DNA from 3 places in the Rhizobium sp. NPDC092011 genome. Region 2 is predicted to be linked to each of the others. Evidence: riboswitches for the same ligand, from Rfam matches in the RefSeq annotation. Region 2 holds a riboswitch; each other region holds the start of a gene.
What was found. A riboswitch is a leader RNA that binds a small molecule or an ion and turns the genes downstream of it on or off. The one in region 2 is predicted to bind cobalamin.

Region 1 (6,480 bases), on a different contig from region 2:
CTCACCACACTGGAATCATGCTGACAAAATGCCGTCCGAAAGTAAAGTGATGTTGACTAAAAAGAAAATATCTTCACTATGCATAAAGGGCATGCATCTGGAACCCGCGCACAGACTCGGCTCATGAAAACCTCCAGCAAGCCCCGTAATGCCATGGGAGGCACGTTCAGGGAGACGTACGAAGATACGTCCGGAACAAAGATGGGGAATATCACCAATGACGGATATTGTGGACGCCGGCGTTTCCGCTGGCACCGAAGGTAAGCTTATACGCGCGCTCGACTGGAAGGGCGCGTTCTGGGTGGCTGCGGGCGTGCCGCCACTTGTTCTCTTCTCCATCGGCGGCATCGCCGGCACGACAGGCAAGCTTGCCTTCGTCGTCTGGATCATTTCGATGGTCATGGGGTTCCTGCAGTCTTTTACCTATGCCGAGATTGCCGGCATGTTCGCCAACAAGTCAGGCGGTGCATCGGTCTATGGCGCAACGGCATGGCTGCGCTATTCGAAGTTCATCGCGCCGCTTTCGGTCTGGTGCAACTGGTTCGCATGGTCGCCGGTGCTGTCGCTCGGCTGTGCCATCGCAGCCGGTTATATTCTCAATGCCTTTTTCCCGATCCCGGCCGCGGATTCGCAAGCGGTGCTGAGTTGGATCACTGCCCATGCGACGTCGGTTGCAGTCGATAGCCCGCGTGTCGCCGAATACATTACGGCCCATGCCGGCACATCGCCGCAAGATGCAGTAAAAGCGCTACTGAGCGCCGATGGCGTCGCCGCTTTGACGCCTGCCATTCGCAACTGGTCTCTCGTCAGCTTCAATATTCCATTCCTCGCAATGGCCAACATCAACGCCACCTTCTTCATCGGTGGCATTCTGATGCTGATCATATTTGCAATCCAGCACCGCGGTATCTCCGAGACGGCAAGTGTGCAGAAATGGCTGGCGATCATCGTCCTCGTCCCGCTGCTTATCATTGGCATCTATCCAATTGTCAGCGGCCAGATCGTCTCCAGCAACGTCACCGGTCTGGTGCCGCCGACGGCCGCCTATGCCGGGACAGATGGAACCTGGAGCAATGGTGGCTGGACGCTTTTCCTGGGTGGTCTCTACATTGCCGCCTGGTCGACCTACGGGTTTGAAACCGCGGTCTGCTACACTCGAGAACTTAAAAATCCGAAGACCGACACCTTCAAGGCGATCTTTTATTCGGGTCTTGCCTGCTGCATCTTCTTCTTCCTGGTGCCCTTTGCTTTCCAGGGCGTGCTCGGCCACGCTGGCATGCTGGCGCCCGGTATCGTCGACGGCACCGGTGTCGCCGAAGCGCTCGGCGGCCTGATCGGTGCCGGCCGCATAGTCACCCAGCTCCTCGTGATCCTGATGATCATGGCACTGTTCCTGGCCATCATGACCGCAATGGCCGGGTCTTCGCGCACGCTCTATCAGGGCTCGAAGGACGGATGGCTGCCGAAATATCTTGATCACGTGAACGAGCATGGTGCACCGACCAGGGCGATGTGGACGGACTTCGCCTTCAACCTCTCCCTTCTCGCCATTGCATCCGACACAAGTGGCTATTTCTTCGTACTTGCCGTCTCCAACGTCGGCTACATCATCTTCAACTTCCTCAATCTCAACTCCGGCTGGATCCACCGCATGGATTCCGGCCATGTCGAGCGTCCGTGGAAGGCACCGTCCTGGCTGATCGGTCTCAACACCGTTCTGGCTTTCGTCAACGCGCTCTTCCTCGGTGCAGGCGCCAAGGTTTGGGGCTATGCCAACGCACTCTGGATCGGCTTTGCTTTTGCCGCCCTGATCCTGCCAGTGTTCGCCTACCGGCATTATGTGCGTGACGGCGGCAAATTCCCGGCCGGGGCTATGGACGATCTGGGTCTTGTTGGCCAGGACCTCGGCGTGAAGAAGGCGGGAATTCTGCCATATCTGGCCCTGGTTGGAGGCCTCGCCATCGTGCTGATTGCCAATTGGGCCTTCCAATTGCCGGCTTGAAATAGAGCAATGATAACGACTGCTCCGCTGTGGCTCGCCACAGCGGAGCAGGCTTTATAGGATCCTGTCTTTGTATGGGGACATGAACTACCTGACATCCCAACCTTATAGGAACTTCGAATCTGATCAGCGATGATGGGGATGAGAGATCTTGACCCATCTACCGCCGGCATCGCTTTCGAGCCGGCATCATCGTTCACGCGGTGCGGCTTCATTTCCGCCGAGCCAGCGGATGGTGGAGGAGGTGAACCGTGGGAGTCGTCGCAGAAGACGATGGAGCAACCTTGAGAGAAGATATTCTTTAAGCTGTTGCGGTCGCCCGCGTTGGCCTAAAGCGTTCAAACACTGAGCACCGCCATCCTGCCGCATGACCAGCGGGCCAGGGGTTCGAACTCCTTAGAGAGCAGTTGTCTCAATCACACTTGTACCGTCTTGTGCGATCCGGATATCCATTTCCGGGGGAACACCTGTCGCACCATGTGGCTTGGACATGCATTGCGAACCCGCGGCTCTTTATGCCGACGAACGCGGGGTCCTGGCCATCATAAGATTGCCTCGCACTTCCTGCCGGAAAAACACGGCCGGCCGATGAATGCGCCGGCGGTTTGTCACGGCTTATCGAAATCGGCACTCTCGAGGTGTTTGCCCATTGGAATATGGCGGCTGGATCTACTCCTCCCGCGATAGCCAAAGTCATCGGCGCAGCCTAGGTGGCGAACCGATCGAGATCGGCAAGCTCCACTGCGCCGATGCCGTCATGACTATTGCAGCTTTAGGCCGATGCCTGGCGCGACGTCGCGAGAAACCCGGCGATGAAATCGACAGTGTCGTCGCCATCTCTTAATCCGAGGTGGATGCTTTTTTTGATGCCGTGCTGGCCGATGCGGACTGGCCGGACACCCAGTGCTGCCGCCTCCCGACGCACCAACCAGTCAGGAATGGCGCTAACCCCGCGACCTGCCGCCACGAGTTGAAGCATCATTTCAGTCGTTTCAACATTCCGATGATGGCGCGGGCGACAATTGGCGGGCACTAGGAATTGCGTGAAGACATCCAGCCGCTCCGGCGGTACCGGATAGGTGAACAGCGTCTCATCCAGCAGGTCAGCAGGTTCGGCATGACGCTTCAGCGCCAGCGGATGGTCGGCCGGAACGGCAAGCACCAATTCGTAGTCGAACACTGGCAGATAGTGAATTGCGGGCATCTCGATCGGATCCGGTGTGATCAGGATGTCGATTTCGTATCCGGTGAGAGCGGCAACGCCACCGAAGGCAAATGATGTCGTCAGCTCCAGGCCCACATCCGGCCATTCCATGAGATAGGGCTTTGTGACACCCATAAGCCACTGGTGGCACGGATGGCATTCCATGCCGATCTTGAGAGAGCCTCGCTGGCCGTGGCGATAATCCGACAGGACATCCTCAGCCCTTTCGATCTGGGGGAGAACGCGCTGCGCAAGCGTCAGGATGTAGCGGCCGGCCTCGGTGAGACGAAGGGTGCGGCCATCCTTTTCCCACATCGCCACGCCATAGCGTTCTTCGAGCTTGCGGATCGTGTGGCTAAGGGCAGACTGGGAGACGTTCAGCCGCTCCGCTGCAGCCGTCAGGCTGCCCATGCGGTCGACTTCACGCAGGATCGACAGATGTTGCCTGTCCAGCATTGTCACGCCCGCCCTTCGCCAATGGGAAGGACGGTATCGACGAGCTTGGTTGTCGAGGCGGGCTGGGCAGGCTTTTCTATCGTCGCGGTCTCTGTCATTGGCATTACCATAAGTTTCGGCAAGGCGGCGGCATGACGCAGAGACGACGGCACAGGGGTACCGAACGCGAAAGCGGCACTCCGGGACACCCCGCCCGTGGACGTTATCTATCGCGGCAGGTTTCCTGGCTTGCGGGTCGTTGCTTTCGTCCGCCTTCCCGAGGCGCGCCTCAGTGACATGGATGGACGTTCGCTCGCCGCTTACAGTTGCGGGGGCAGCTTCGGATTCAGGCTGTGATCAAAACCCTCACCGAATTCCCTCTTAGCTCCGGACTCCCGTCCGCAGAACCACGATGACGAACCAATGTCTTATGTCGCTTGCGTGGTCAAGGCGTTCATCACCGGAATACAAGGAAGTGATTGTTACGGGGTTCGAAGCGGATGACTTTTCTGTCCGCCTTTATCTGCGCCGTCTTTTAAGGCGGCTCTTACGGCAAATCATGAACACGGCTCATGCTTCCGTGAGATAATACCATTGTTACTTAATGGATGTGTCAGGCATAAAACGCACAACGCTCTCAAGTCCGGATAGCACAAAGGCTGCCGGCTGAAGCAATGGCAAATAATATCCGGTGTATCCTGAATCATGTATCAAAAGACTCAGGATCTATATCGGGATATAGGACGTCCGATCGCGATGAATAAACGATTCAATTTCAATATTAAGAGAATTACTTTTGATGAGGACTATCGCCCCTCAGAAAACACGCGTATCACGACCAACTTTGCCAATTTGGCGAGAGGGGAGAGCCGTCAGGAAAACCTCCGCAATGCCCTGAAGATGATTGATAATCGTTTCAACGCCCTGGCGCATTGGGATAATCCCAAAGGCGATCGCTATTGCGTCGAACTCGAAATCATTTCGGTTGAAATGGCTATTGCTACTGAAGGCAACAATGATGCCTTCCCCCTGATCGAAATATTGAAAACGAACATCGTTGATCGAAAGACCAACGAACGCATCGAGGGTATCGTCGGGAATAATTTCTCCTCTTACGTCCGAGATTACGACTTCAGCGTCGTTCTGCCGGAGTACAACAAGGATCGCGCCGCATTCGGCATGCCAGAGAATTTTGGCGAGTTGCATGGCAACCTGTTCAAATGTTTTGTGAATTCTGATGCCTACAAAGAGCATTTTCACAAGCCGCCGGTCATATGTCTGAGCGCCTCAAGCAGCAAGACATACCGTCGGACTGGAAATCAGCATCCTGTATTGGGCGTCGAATACCAGCAGGATGAATTGTCGTCGACCGATCTCTACTTCCAAAAAATGGGGCTGCAGGTTCGCTTCTTCATGCCGCCGAATAGCGTTGCGCCTTTTGCCTTTTATTTTCTCGGCGATCTGCTCGATGACTATACCAATCTCGAGCTCATCAGCACCATCAGTACGATGGAGACTTTTCAGAAGATTTACCGGCCCGAGATCTACAACGCCAATTCCGCGGCAGGGGCCTGTTATCAGCCAAGTCTCAAGCATCAGGATTATTCACTGACCCGTATTGTCTACGATCGCGAAGAGCGTAGCCGGCTGGCTGTTGAGCAGGGAAGGTTTGCTGAGGAGCACTTCATCAAACCATACAAGACCGTTCTTGAGCAATGGTCTGCCAATCACGCCATTTGACGAACCAGAAACATAAGGCCGCCTATCATGAAAACACTGTTGCCCACGTCAACCGCCGGCAGCTTGCCAAAGCCCTCGTGGCTTGCAGAGCCGGAAAAACTCTGGTCGCCCTGGAAATTGCAGGATGAGGAATTGATCGAGGGCAAACAGGACGCCTTGCGCTTATCCTTGGACGATCAACGGCAGGCAGGGATCGATATCGTCAGCGACGGCGAGCAGACGCGCCAACATTTCGTGACCACCTTCATCGAGCATCTCGATGGGGTTGATTTCGAAAAACGCGAGACCGTCAGAATTCGGGATCGCTATGATGCGAGCGTCCCTACGGTCGTCGGCGCGGTGTCTCGCAAAAAGGCGGTTTTCGTCGAAGACGCCAAGTTCCTGCGTAAGCAGACCAAGCAGCCCATCAAATGGGCTCTGCCGGGTCCGATGACGATGATCGATACGCTCTTTGACAACCACTATAAAAGCCGCGAAAAGCTGGCCTGGGAATTCGCCAAGATCCTCAATCAGGAAGCGAGGGAATTGGAGGCTGCCGGCGTCGATATCATCCAGTTCGACGAGCCCGCATTCAATGTCTTCTTTGACGAGGTGAATGATTGGGGCGTTGCCACGTTGGAAAAGGCGATCGAAGGGCTCAAGTGCGAAACGGCCGTCCATATTTGCTATGGCTACGGTATAAAAGCCAATACGGATTGGAAAAAGACCCTGGGGTCGGAGTGGCGGCAATATGAGGAATCCTTCCCCAAATTGCAGAAATCCAGTATCGGTATGATTTCCCTGGAGTGCCACAACTCGCACGTTCCAATGGATCTCATTGAGCTGGTCCGAGGTAAAAAAGTGATGGTCGGCGCCATCGATGTGGCAAGCAATACCATCGAAACGCCAGAGGAAGTGGCCGCTACTCTGCGAAAGGCACTGCAATTCGTCGATGCCGACAAACTGTGCCCCTGCACCAATTGCGGCATGGCACCTCTCCCTCGCCGAGTGGCGAGAGGCAAGCTGAATGCTTTGGCTGCAGGCGCCGAAATCGTGCGAAGAGAACTCTCGGCCTAGTGCCAGCAGAATATAGTGAGGTGTAGAGGGGTTATCTTTTCAG
Region 2 (6,480 bases):
CACCGTGTCCTCGAACATGATGTACGGATAGCCGCTCTCGAACTGGATCTCGGCGATGACCTGGAAGAAATCGCGCGCCTTGATCTTCTTCTTCTTGATGCGGCTGTCGGCGACCATTTCGCGATATTTTTCGGTCACCGAAATTTCAGTGAAGGGGACGCCGTAAATGCGCTCCACATCGTAAGGCGAGAACAGGTACATATCGTCATTGTTCTTCGCGAGTTCGAAGGTGATATCCGGAACGACGACACCGAGCGACAGGGTCTTGATACGGATCTTCTCGTCGGCATTTTCGCGCTTGGTATCGAGGAAGCGCATGATGTCGGGATGGTGGGCATTGAGATAGACGGCACCAGCTCCCTGGCGGGCTCCAAGCTGGTTGGCGTAGGAGAAGGAATCCTCGAGCAGCTTCATCACAGGGATGATGCCGGAGGACTGGTTCTCGATCTGCTTGATCGGTGCACCGGCCTCGCGGATGTTGGTCAGCGATAGCGCCACGCCGCCGCCGCGCTTGGAAAGCTGCAGCGCGGAATTGATGCCGCGTGCGATCGATTCCATATTGTCCTCGACCCGCAGCAGGAAGCACGAGACGAGCTCGCCGCGCTGCTTTTTGCCGGCATTGAGGAAGGTCGGCGTCGCCGGCTGAAAGCGGCCAGAGATGATCTCGTCGACCATGTCCTTGGCCAGGGCTTCGTTGCCTTGTGCCAGCGCCAGCGCCACCATGCAGATGCGGTCTTCGTAGCGCTCCAGATAGCGCTTGCCGTCGAAGGTCTTCAGCGTGTAGCTGGTGTAATATTTGAAAGCACCGAGGAACGTCGGAAAACGGAACTTCTTCGCATAGGCGTGATCGAAGAGATCACGCACGAAATTGAACGAATACTGATCCAGCACCTCTTGCTCGTAGTACCCCTCAGTCACCAGGTAATCCAGCTTCTCCCGCAGATTATGGAAGAAGACGGTGTTCTGATTGACGTGCTGAAGGAAATACTGCTTGGCCGCCATGCGGTCCTTGTCGAGCTGGATCATCCCCTGCTCGTCATAGAGATTCAGCATGGCGTTGAGGGCGTGATAGTCCAATGCCGTTTCCGTGGCCTTCGCTGGCCGGTCAAGCGTTAGCGTGTCCAAAATCGTTCCAATCCGTGTCTGACATTGGCGACATCCTCCTCCGTTCCCAAAAGCTCGAACCGATACAGAAACGGCACTTTGCATTTGGTAGAGATAATGTCGCCGGCGATACCGTAGGTCGCCCCGAAGTTGCTGTTGCCCGCGGCGATGACCCCGCGGATGTTCGAACGGTTATCCGCATCGTTGAGGAAACGGATCACCTGCTTGGGCACGGCACCCTTGCCTCCTTCGCCGCAATAGGTCGGCACGATGAGGACATAAGGGCGGGTAGCTCGAAGCTCCTCCCCCGCTGACAGCGGGATACGAGCGGCCGGCAAGGCAAGCTTGGCAACAAAGCGATGAGTGTTCTCGGATCTGCTGGAAAAATAGACGAGCTCACCCACCGCCCAACTCCTCAGGCGAGGGCGCTGATCATGTCAGGACGAAAACCGGCCCAGTGCTGCTCACCGGCGATGACGACCGGTACCTGACGGTAGCCGAGGCCCTGCACCAGCTCGTAGGCGGCGTTATCGGTGGACACGTCAATGATGGTGTAATCGATACCCTGGCGGTCGAGCGCGCGGGTGGTCGCGGTGCATTGAACGCAGGCGGGCTTGCTGTAGACGGTAATGCTCATTGGATGTCCTCGTGTGTCTTATAGGCGTGCGAAAGTGTTCGGGCACCAGACGATGCCCGCATTGCAGGATGAAAATGAAGACGGATGCGGCGCGCGGTCGGTCGCTTAAACGACCGTCATTCACGTAGCCGAATATGGGTACTCAAAAACATGGACTTCACCCCGAAGTAATTCATGCGGGGCATTCGCGGGAGCGAAGACGCCGGCGGTCATGCCGCACAGTTCCCCGCTCGCCACCCGGACACCCCGCCCGTGGACGCTATGCTCGAGGCAGGTCTCCTGGCTCGCGGGTCGCAGCATCCGATCTTGCCTTCCCAAGACACATGTGTCCCAGTGGCCATGTCGAACGAACGCTCGCCGCTCACAGTTGCGGGGGCAGCTCCGGCTTGACGACCATCATGTCCGTCGACCGGATTCCCATCTTCGCCTCCAATCCTTGCGAATCGAAGGAACCTCGAACACTATATATAGTATATGAGGTTAAAATTGCGTCAACTGGTTCCGCGCGCCTGCTCCAATTTCAGTGTTGATAATATGTGGATAGCACCACCAATCCCTGCATCTGCGGGGCTGGACAACTCAGATGTTACTTTATAACAATAGGCATGTAATGTTATTACATAAAGGATCACCCATGTTTTGCTCCCGCTCTGCAACCCTCCTGGCCGCCTCCTCGCTGGCGTGCGCATTGCTATTTCCATTTCCCTCCCTCGCCGAAGAAGAGAACACGGCGGAAAGCTGGAGGTTATTTGTCGCCGATCATAGCCTGCCGATTGTTCGCGCATTCGATGTTCGGAGCGGCCGCGAAATAGGCCGCTTCGACATCGACGGATATGCCGCGCTTTCGCTCACCCAAACCGGCAAAACCGTCTTTGCCGTACAGGGCGACAAGAATGTGGTGCATGCCATCGACACAGGCATATCGCTTTCCGATCATGGCGATCATCGCGATATCAAGCTTTCCGACCCGAAACTGCTTGCAACCGTGGTGAAGGGAGAAAAACCTGGCCATGTGGTGAGCCATGCAAACGATGTAGCGATCTTCTATGATCGCGGCGGCAAGTTCGACCTCCTGTCGGAAACCGATCTTGCCGAGGGCAAAGCCGACATTCGGGCTTTCGGCACCACCGCGGCCCATCATGGTGTCGCCGTGCCAATGGGCAACCATCTGCTCGTGTCGGTGCCCAACATGGACTTAGCCGTGAAAGAAGGCGAGCTGCCGCCGCGTCTCGGTCTGCGGGTACTCGATCGCGCGGGCCAGCAGGTAGGACAAGTCGCGCCCTGCACCGGACTGCATGGCGAAGCGACATCTGCCCGGCTGGTCGCCTTCGGCTGCGAGGAAGGCGTCCTCATCGTACGCCCCGGCGGGATCGACGGTCCGAAGGTCGACATGCTCGCCTACGGCACGGCGATGCCGAAAGGCAAGGTCTCGACCTTGCTCGGCGGCACGTCCATGCAATTCTTCCTTGGCAACTACGGCGAACAGACTATCGTCCTGATCGACCCCGATGATAAAGCCAATCCCTATAGGCTGATCGAGCTACCGACGCGGCGCGTGGACTTCGTGCTGGATCCGGCGAAGCCACGGCATGCCTACGTCCTGACGGAAGAAGGAAAACTGCATCTCATCGACACGGTCGACGGCGTGATCGCAAAGTCCGAGAGCGTGACCGAGCCCTACAGCAAGGATGGCCATTGGCGCGATCCGCGGCCGCGTCTGGCCGTTGCCGGCAATCTCATCGCCATAACCGATCCCCGTCACAGCGAGGTGCGTCTGATCGATGCCGAAACCTTGAAGGAGGTCGGCAATATTCCCGTGGAAGGACAGCCCTTTGCCATTGTCGCCGCCGGAGGATCGGGCGCGACCCACTGAGATCGCGCAACCTCCCCAGCGCAACTGACATCGTCCCAGCCACATGAAGGAAACCGGCCGTCACGGCCGGTTCCATCGCTCGGCTAGCTCAGGCGAAGCGCGTGGAGAACACGGCTTTGCAGGAAGCTTCAAGATGACGCTTCAACTCGTAAAGCAGTGCACAGATCGCAAGGGTGGCAACGACAATGGGGACGAATAGCGAAGCAGACATCAGTCCGAGCTGATCCAATGCGTAGGCGATAAGCAGCATGACGGTCTGATGGAGCACGTAGTAGGTGAGAATGGCTCGATTGAGATAGCGGATTAAGGCATTTTCGACTTTGCACCAGATCTTGGCATAGCCGAGAACGGCGACGATAGCACACCATTGAAAGGTGCCTCCAAGTGCCCTTCCCAAAAGCAGGCGCCATTTTTCAGGCTCGGCGGCCGGCATAACGACAAAGAGCAACGCCAAGACCAATGCGCACGCCGACGCCACGCCCAAGGCCGGTTTCCGCATGTCGACCACGTCATCCCAATAGTCATCGCGCGTCGCCATCGCCGCTCCGATAAAGAAGCATACGATATAGACGGCGTGACTATACCAGTCCCCCAACATGTTGGGCGTCGGCGGGAATGCCGGCCTGAGCACGAGCCGCAACAGCACGAAGAGTATGACGGGCAGTATGAGAAGCCATTTTCCGGTCAGCCAGGAGGCAAGCCTATCGCCCGCATGAACCAAGAGTTGCGGCCGAACCGACACCGCAAGCGTCAGGATGGCTGTATAAATCCAGAGGTAGGCGAGATACCACAAATGCTGCATGCCGGCGAGCTGGGCCAGCTCACCATTCGGCAAGAGTATCGGCGTCCAGGTCGCATAGTGCCAGAACACGTCATAGAAGCTGACGTTCACGTCCAAACCTGCGTTCAACCACACATAGATCTGGGGAGGTATCAGAAATAGGAGCCCTAGCAGCAAAGGTATCAGCAATTGCCTTGTGCGAGCACTTCTTAGCGCATCCGGAGATTGCCGCGTCAGCAAGATACCCGTCACCGTTCCTGAAATAATAAAGAGCAGAGACATCCGCCAAGGATGCGTCCATAAATAAATGAGATCAAAGACGGCAGAGCTGTCCGGCGCCTTCAGCAGAAAGGTTCTTGAGTTGAACATCAAGCTGACATGATAGACGATCAGCAGCATGAAAGCTGCGACCCTGACATAGTCCAGATCATATCGACGCGACACCCTATCCATGATTTAGCATATCGAACTTCAACCTTTAATGGATGGTAAAAGCCGAATTGCCATAATTCACAACGCGCCGCTCCGGAGGCCCAAAACCAGCGGATGTGCCCAGCGGGCCAACGCTATTTCCCGAGCACGACGTCGATATCGACGCGGGAGTTGTCGAGAAAAACTCCCATCGGCGGGCTTATCTCTGCATGGCCCTGCTTTCGGATGGAACCCGATGAAAAGGGAGATTTTCCAAGACCAGCCGGAATGTTCAGGCCGGCCGATCGCCTTCATCGCCTCGGCTCTCGCGGATGCGGTCAGCGAGATCGAGAAAATTTTGTCGTATGCGGCGCACTGTAAAATCGAAACCGAACAAGCGCCCACTGTCACTGAACCCAACCGCTTGGGCAGCTTCTGAATGCTGAAATGCTTCGAAGGCCGCTTCGAAAGCGCCGTTCGCCTCGGACAGACGGCCTGGATCGATATCGCCTCCTTCCCTCAGAGCTTTGCCACAGGCCTCGGCAAAACCGGCCTGTGCACGCAGAACCTGCCCGGCCTGCAAGCCAAGCGCCTCTACGACCTCGGCGGGAAACGGCGCCTCAAACAGATGGCTGACATAGGTCATGTCATTGCGGATGCGCCACAACGAGCGCGGAATAGCATCGGAGATCCCCTGCTTTGCCAACCACAGCGATCGCTCGCGCTGCGCATCGGTCAACAGAGCTTCCGTGGCGACCAGCGATTGCCGCAACCCGATATTGGCCTCTGCCGCCGAGACCGCTTCGCCCTTTTCGGCGGCGGTCGCAAGCGTGCGCATGATCTGCGCCATGACGTCGAGTGCTGATGCGAAACGGTCGAGCACGACCGTTCGCGAACGGGTCGGCAGGATGAAGAGGCTAGCAAGGACGCCGATGACACCTCCCAGCGTGATTTCCGCAATGCGATCAAGCACGAAAATCCCCACCGGGACCGTTTGCGAATGGGTCAGCATCACGATCGCGGCCGTTAGTCCGGCGTTCTTCAGACGCGGCGCTCGCACGGAAACGAAACTGGCGAAGCCGACGACGCTGATCAGTGCAATTCCGATGGGAAGCGGCTCGTGCGGCGTCACGAACACTGCCGCACCGCCAAGCACCGCTCCCGCGACCGTCGCAACCAAGCGGTCAACGGCCATTCCGGCGGTTGCGCCCACCGATGCCTGCATAACGATCAATACGGTGAACACAGCCCAATAGCCCTGCTGAAGATTGAGCAGTTGGGAAAGCGCATAGGTTACTGTGCAGGCAATCATGACCCGCAGCGCCTGTATGGCAGCGCGCCTGGTCTGAAACGATGAGGTTTTCGGCGGGGGCGGAGGTCCGCTTTGACGAGATGCGGGCTCTGTCATTGCGCGACTTTCCAGATGGAAACGTGTGTTGACAATGGCCGTGTGGGTCTTGCCCCTCCCGTTCGAGCAAGGGTGGCGCCAGCGGCCACACCTTTCGTCAACAATGGCAGCAATTCTTCCAGTAGGAAAGAAGGACGGCCCGAGAGAGGGCCAATCTCTGCACGCCTCTATGGTCTCAAACGGAAAAGCCCGAACAACCGGTAATGTCGTTCGGGCTCCAACGCTCTATTGGTCTGGAGAATTTTGGGTCAGGCGGTTGCCGCAGC
Region 3 (6,480 bases), on a different contig from region 2:
GGAGGCTATCGATCCAGCCGGGCAGGACGTTGTTCATCCGCACATTGTCTGCGGCATAGGTGTCGGCGAAAATCTTGGTGTAGGAAGCAAGTCCCGCGCGGAAGACTGCCGAGGTCGGGAACATTGGCGAGGGTTCGAACGCCCAGGCGGTGGAGATGTTGACGATCGCGCCGGACTTCTGCTTCTGCATGATGGGGGCGACGAGGCGCGTCGGACGGATGACGTTCATTAGATAGACGTCTAGGCCGGTGTGCCATTGCTCGTCGGTGATCTCAAGGATCTGAGCGCGGGGGCCGTGGCCGGCGCTGTTGACGAGCACGTCGATCCGTCCCCATTTCTCCATGGTCGTGTCGACCAGTCGCTTGAGGTCGTCATTCGACTGGTTCGAGCCCGTGATGCCGATGCCGCCAAGCTCTTGTGCCAGCGCTTCACCTTTTCCGGAGGAGGACAGAATGGCTACCTTGAAACCATCGGCAGCAAGGCGTCTGGCGCTCTCCGCACCCATGCCGCTGCCGCCCGCTGTGATAACAGCCACTTTTTCTATCGACATTTTCGGTTCCTCTTTCATCTCGTTCGGATAGAGTTTCTTGCCTCAAATTTACCGATGAAATATCATCTTTCCTGCGCGTGGGCGAAGCAGTTACGCTCTTATTTGTCAGTAGAAAAACTATCGCATGGATGGCTCAGTCGGTAAACTTCCTTCTCTGAATGGTCTCAAGGCGTTCGAGGTATCTGCGCGGCATCATAGCTTCAGGCTTGCCGCCGAGGAACTCGGTGTTACGCAAGGCGCTGTGGCCCAGCAGGTGCGCGGGCTGGAGGCGGAGCTCGGAGTCAAGTTGTTCGAGCGGATGCCGCGAAGTCTTGTCTTGACGGGCGAGGGGCGTGGCTATTTCGCCGATATCAGGCGTGCCTTTGAAATCATCGCTCAGGCGACTGGCGATCTTAAGCCACAGCCCGTCAGGCTTACGATCAGCACCACGCCGACATTCGCATCGAAATGGCTGATCCCACGCCTGCCGGATTTTACGGCGCGTCATCCGGATCTCGACCTCCATATTCTCGCGACGGAGCGCATGTCTGGCTTTCAGGCCGATGGGGTGGACCTTGCCGTGCGCTATGGCAGACCACCCTTCGGTCCAGGACTGGCGACGGAGTTGCTATTCGAGCAGGAAATCATTGCGGTTTGCAGCCTGGTGCTGCTGCTTGAGCGAAAGCCGCCGACTACCTCGGAGGAGCTTGCAGGTTACGTGCTTCTGCATGATGCCCATAATTCCTGGCCGGAATTCATCGACAGGCATTTCGGAGGCGCGGCGCAGGCACCCTACAAGGGGATCAGTTTCAACCAGACCTCACACGCCATCGAAGCTGCCATTGCCGGGCAGGGCATCGTGCTTGCCAACCGGGATTTCGTTGCCCGAGACTTGGCTGAAGGGCGCCTGATACAGATCGTCGAGGGATCGCTAAGCGGTCCCTCCGATTTTTACATGGTCTGGCCACGCTACCGGAAATCGGCGGCCCTGGAGACGGTTATCGCCTGGCTGGGTGAAGAGGCGAGACGGAAATGAGGCGGTGGCCCCTGCCACGCCTTGACCGGCTCTCGAACATCGGACATTGCTGCGTTGTAACGGTTCTGCGGACCTTTGGTCCGGAGCTAAGAGGGAATCCGGTCACAATGCCGGAGCTGCCCCCGCAACTGTAAGCGGCGAGCCGTCGTCCAAGATGTCACTGAGGGAGCCTCCTTGGGAAGACGGACGGCGGTGATGAACCGTGAGCCAGGAGACCTGCCGCTACAGATAACGTCCACGGGCGGGGTGTCCCGGTGTGCCGCTTTGCGACCGGCATGTCTATGCCCGGCGCCGATGCGTCATTCCATTGCCCTGCCTTCCAATCGAGATGGTAGTGCTCTTATGTCAAATACGCCTTCCGGGGTTCACACGCAGTCTCCCACAACACTGATCGACATCGTCTTTCCAGGCGATACCAACCACCATGGCACCTTTTTCGGAGGCGCAGGCCTTGCGTTGATGGATCGCGTCGCCTTCATCTCCGCCACAAGATACGGCCGCGCGCCTTTCGTGACCGCCTCTTGCGAACGGGTTGATTTCAGACAACCGGCTCGCATCGGTCATATCGTCGAATTTACAGCGCTTCCCGTCAGGGCCGGGCGTCGTTCCCTGACGATCGAGGTGGAAATGGTTGCGGAGGCCATCGCCGGCCGGGAGCGGCATGTTTGCACACGCGGCGTCTTTCACATGGTTGCGATCCCCGAGGAGCAAAGCGCGTCTGACTGGATATTGCCACCACTTAAATCGCAAGCCGAGCCGCCCCGAAGCGAAGGCGCGGCGATGGTGGATATTGTATTTCCCGATCAGGCCAATAGCGCCGGAAAAATGTTTGGCGGCGAAGCGGTGGCCTACATGACGAAGGCTGCCTTCATTGCCGCATCGAGACTTTCCGGGAGGTTGACGGTACTGGCGTCTTCGGAGCGCATCGACTTTTCCCGCCCTATCGTCGTTGGCGAGATTGTCGAGGTTTGCGCCGAGGTCATCGAAATCGGGCGGACCTCAATGAAAGTGCAGACGGTCCTCTACTCCGAGAACCTTCTCAGCGGAGAGCGACATATCACGGCGACGGGACATTTCGTGATGGTTGCCGTTGATGCAAACCACAAGCCTGTCGTCGTCGAGCGATGAGTTTGACGCGGCGAGTGCGTGCTTCCTGATTGCCCTGGCTCATCCATCACGATGCGGTTGAAGGCATGATGTGGAAGATGATCGTCTCTCTGGCGCCGTTGCTCCAGGCTCCGCCGATCGAGCAGATTTTCGAGGAATGAAATGCCATCTGGCGTGGCCGGCGCGTCTTGGCACATATGCCTGCCATCCACCTGCTTGCGCGCGGCCCTTAGTATTCGGTTCCTAAGGCTTTCCCGGGATTAGCGCTTTTCTCAATCTTTTGCTGTTAGCTGACCGCATGGCAAAGATCGTGGCATTGGCGGCATATTTCTATCAGGCGGCCGTGGCATTCGGGCTGCTGATCGCAATAGCGCATTTGCTTGCGCCGGCGGATTACGCGGCCTACTCGCTTTTCATCACCATCAGCCAGTTTGCGGCGATCTTCTGCTTCGAATGGATCCGCCATGCCTGCAGCCGCTTCTATCCGGGTTCGACGCCCGGGAGCGAAGCACTGGAGCGAAAGGCGCTGACCGTCGAGTTTGCCGTATGCGCGATGATCTGCCTGGTCGCTGCATCCGCGTCGATCTTCTTTTCGGTTCCCCGCGAGATTGCGATGCTTGGCGCTCTTGTTGCGGTTTTGCAGGGCGGAAGCGATCTTCATCTCACCATGCTGCGCTTTCGCCAGGAGTTTCGCGCCTTTTCCCGACTGCAGGGATCCCGCGCCACCATTCTTGCCGTCGGTACGCTCGCCGGAGCAATGGTTACTCCAAACTTCACCTGCACGATCATAGGGTTGCTCGCCGGCTATGTTGCCTACGGCTCGTGGGCCATATTTCTGACCCGCGACAGTCTGCGCGAAGCGGCGCGTCTCGAGCCAGCGCTGATCCGCAAGCATTTTGTTTATGGCAGCGTTGCGGCCAGCGCCTCGGTGCTCGGTATGCTTGCGCCGTTGGGCTTGAAGTCGATCCTGACGGCGGCGTTAGGGGCGGGCGGGGCTGCAGGCGCATTGCTGGCGCTCGATCTGCTGCAGCGGCCGTTCGTGCTGATCGTTTCGGCACTGCAGGCCATTCAATATCCGGATGTGGTCGCCTCCCATGATCGCGATGGTATAACTCCTGCGTTCAGGAAACAGCTTGGAGATTACTATTCGCTGCTGACCGGCCTTACATTGATGACCGCGGCCGGCATTTTCGCCCTGTTGCAGCCCGTGGCGCATCTGGTTATTTCGGCTGGCTTGCGCGACGGATTTCTTGCAGGCGCGCCTTTTGTCGTCGGTCTTTCGGTGTGCCGCGCCCTGACATTGAACATGTCGCCGACGCCTGCGCACCTTCAGCGCCGATTGCTGATGATTTTCCTGTTGGCTTTGGTCGATTGCGTCCTGCTGAATGTCGGGACGCTGCTTGGCGGCTATTTCGGCTCGTTCGACGATGCGGCGCTCATGTTCGGCGGTATGATCGGTGCGCTGGTGGCAATGGCGATCGGGGTGAAGGTGCTCACTTTGCTGCCCTTCAGCTTCATCTGGCGGCCGGTCATTTTCTCCGCCATCGGTCTCGCCGTGCCGGTACTTGCAACGGCCGGCTTTGAGTATTCACTTTGGATATCGGTGACGATTGGCGTTGTCGGTGGCGCTGTGTTCTGCGTGCTCGGCCTTCACAGCTATTTCGTCACGATGTTCCGGCCGCAAGCCCGAAGTTAGATCCGTCAGAGGGCCTCCAGCATGGATAGCACACGCTCCGCACTGCTGTTCCAGGAGAAGCGCGCGACATTCTCGTGGCCGCGTCGGCGCAGATCCTCACGCAAAGCGCCGTCTGCGGCAATCCTCTGCATGGCGGCGACAAGCTCGTCCTGCCTGGTGGGATCGAAGTAGAGCGCAGCATCGCCCGAGGCTTCGCGGACAGCGGGGATATCGGCGGCCAGCACCGGGCAACCCTGCGTCATGGCTTCGAGCGGCGGAATGCCGAAGCCTTCATAGAGGCTGGGAAAGACGAAGGCCGTGGCATGTCGTTCCAGCGCGGCGATCTCTGCATCCGTGAGGCGACCGGGAAAGAGCTGCCTGTCACTGGACTGCGGCCCGTCGGCCTCGAACACGGTCGGAGCTGTGCCGCCGACAACCACGAGTTTCTGGTTTTCATCGCCAAGGGTTTCGAAGGCGCGAATGGCGAAATCGAGATTCTTGTTCGGCTTCATCGTACCGACGAGAAGGAAGAAGCCGTTGGTCTGTAATCCGAGCCGCTGGATGATGGCCTCATCGGGTTGAATGGCGGCGAAGTGATCGACGGCATTGTAGACCACATCGATGCCGCTTGCGGGGACCCGGAAAACGGAGGCAAGTTCGTCGCGCGAAAACTCCGAGACCGTGCCGATCTTGGCGGTGCGGGTGAGCACCGTGCCGAGGGCGCCATGCAGCATGCGGTAGCTGCGTTTGAAGGATTGCGGGTGCCGGAAGATGGTCGCGTCATGGATGACCACCATTTGGCGGCGATGCAGGAGAGGACCGCTGCCGCCGAAGCCGATCAGCCGGCTGCCGCGCGATCGCGAAAGCAGAGATGTCTGTTCCCAAATATGACCGGGGCCTGAGCCGAAAGAATCGACTTCTATGGCGGAAAGACCGATGTCGACGCGCGTATGGCGCGGCACCGCCAAGCGCCATCTTGCACCCTTCAACGTAGACGGTACCGCACCTGCGGCGATCTTGCGGTCAAGCGCCAGCGTCAATTCGCGTGCAAAGCGTTGTACGCCGGATAATGGCTGGCTGAGAAATCGCCCGTTGATGGTAATCGATTGCACTCGAACGCCCCGGTATGTCATTGATCGGGGCCAGTCTGCATTAGTTTCCTTAGAGAAGGTTTAGCTCCGCCTGCCTGATTTTAGGCAAGCGCGTCCCTGCTGTCGATCGTGGCGACGCCGCGCGTCCGCATCTCTTCGATCGCAGCCTTGACGCCGGCGGGATCGATCCCGCGGCTTGCGTCCTCGATGAAGCGGACTGTAACGCCGGAAAGCATCTCGACCGCGTCGATTGCGGAGAATTTAACGCAGTAGTCGGTTGCAAGTCCGCAAAGGTCGAGCGCGGTCACGCCCTTGCCGCGTAGATAGGCGGCCAGGCCCGTAAGTGCAGCCTGATCGTTGTCGCGGAAGGCCGAATAGCTGTCGACCGCCGGATTCTGACCCTTCTGCTGGATAAAGTCGACGGCATCGACGTGGAGTGCCGGATGGAAGCGAGCGTCTTCGGTATTCTGGACGCAGTGGTCGGGCCACATCATCTGTGGCTTGCCGGAGAGCGTGCCCATTTCGAAAGGTTTTTTGCCGGGATGGGCCGATGCGAAGCTGCCGTGGCCGGCCGGATGCCAGTCCTGTGATGCGACGATGAGATCATATTTGCCGCTGTCGATCAGCTTGTTGGCAACCTGTACCACCTGATCTCCTTCCGGGACGGGCAGGTTGCCACCCGGGCAGAAGCCGTTCTGGATGTCGATGAGCAGCAGTGCTTTCATGGGGCCTGTCCTTCCGTCTTGTTGCACTGCACGATGCCAAGCGGCGCGGTTCGGATCAAGCCCCATGCGCCCCGCCGAAGACGCGGCGAGGCACAATGGTTGGCAAAGCCTTACGCAGGCTTGTGGCCCTTCAGCCCGTAGAAGGCGATATAGACGTAGCAGATGATCGGCATCAGGAAGGCGAGGTGGATGCCAATGGTATCGGCAAGGCCGCCCTGGATAACGGGCAGAACGGCGCCACCGACAATGGCGAGGCAAAGAATACCGGATCCCTGGCTCGTATATTTGCCGAGCCCATGTAGCGCCAGACTGAAGAT

Region 1: linked by a shared signal. The riboswitch ahead of ACIQJ2_RS24385 (LysR family transcriptional regulator) and the one ahead of nrdH (glutaredoxin-like protein NrdH) in region 2 are both predicted to bind cobalamin.
Region 3: linked by a shared signal. The riboswitch ahead of ACIQJ2_RS11870 (acyl-CoA thioesterase) and the one ahead of nrdH (glutaredoxin-like protein NrdH) in region 2 are both predicted to bind cobalamin.

The regions. Positions count from the first base shown of each region.
Region 1 covers NZ_JBIVSO010000007.1:8,638-15,117, forward strand. Annotated here, with positions in the region: gene ACIQJ2_RS24380 (APC family permease) at 218-2,002, shown strand; gene ACIQJ2_RS24385 (LysR family transcriptional regulator) at 2,775-3,662, opposite strand; cobalamin riboswitch at 3,858-4,068, opposite strand; gene ACIQJ2_RS24390 (DUF1852 domain-containing protein) at 4,398-5,381, shown strand; gene ACIQJ2_RS24395 (methionine synthase) at 5,409-6,437, shown strand.
Region 2 covers NZ_JBIVSO010000001.1:1,359,403-1,365,882, reverse strand. Annotated here, with positions in the region: gene nrdE (class 1b ribonucleoside-diphosphate reductase subunit alpha) at 1-1,125, opposite strand, end outside; gene nrdI (class Ib ribonucleoside-diphosphate reductase assembly flavoprotein NrdI) at 1,113-1,508, opposite strand; gene nrdH (glutaredoxin-like protein NrdH) at 1,520-1,741, opposite strand; cobalamin riboswitch at 1,993-2,213, opposite strand; gene ACIQJ2_RS06240 (hypothetical protein) at 2,376-3,614, shown strand; gene ACIQJ2_RS06235 (acyltransferase family protein) at 3,703-4,848, opposite strand; gene ACIQJ2_RS06230 (FUSC family protein) at 5,099-6,214, opposite strand; gene ACIQJ2_RS06225 (DUF1269 domain-containing protein) at 6,463-6,480, opposite strand, start outside.
Region 3 covers NZ_JBIVSO010000002.1:711,713-718,192, forward strand. Annotated here, with positions in the region: gene ACIQJ2_RS11860 (SDR family oxidoreductase) at 1-550, opposite strand, end outside; gene ACIQJ2_RS11865 (LysR substrate-binding domain-containing protein) at 675-1,565, shown strand; cobalamin riboswitch at 1,609-1,804, shown strand; gene ACIQJ2_RS11870 (acyl-CoA thioesterase) at 1,908-2,693, shown strand; gene ACIQJ2_RS11875 (hypothetical protein) at 2,971-4,368, shown strand; gene ACIQJ2_RS11880 (glycosyltransferase family 4 protein) at 4,374-5,459, opposite strand; gene pncA (bifunctional nicotinamidase/pyrazinamidase) at 5,540-6,163, opposite strand; gene ACIQJ2_RS11890 (sugar MFS transporter) at 6,274-6,480, opposite strand, start outside.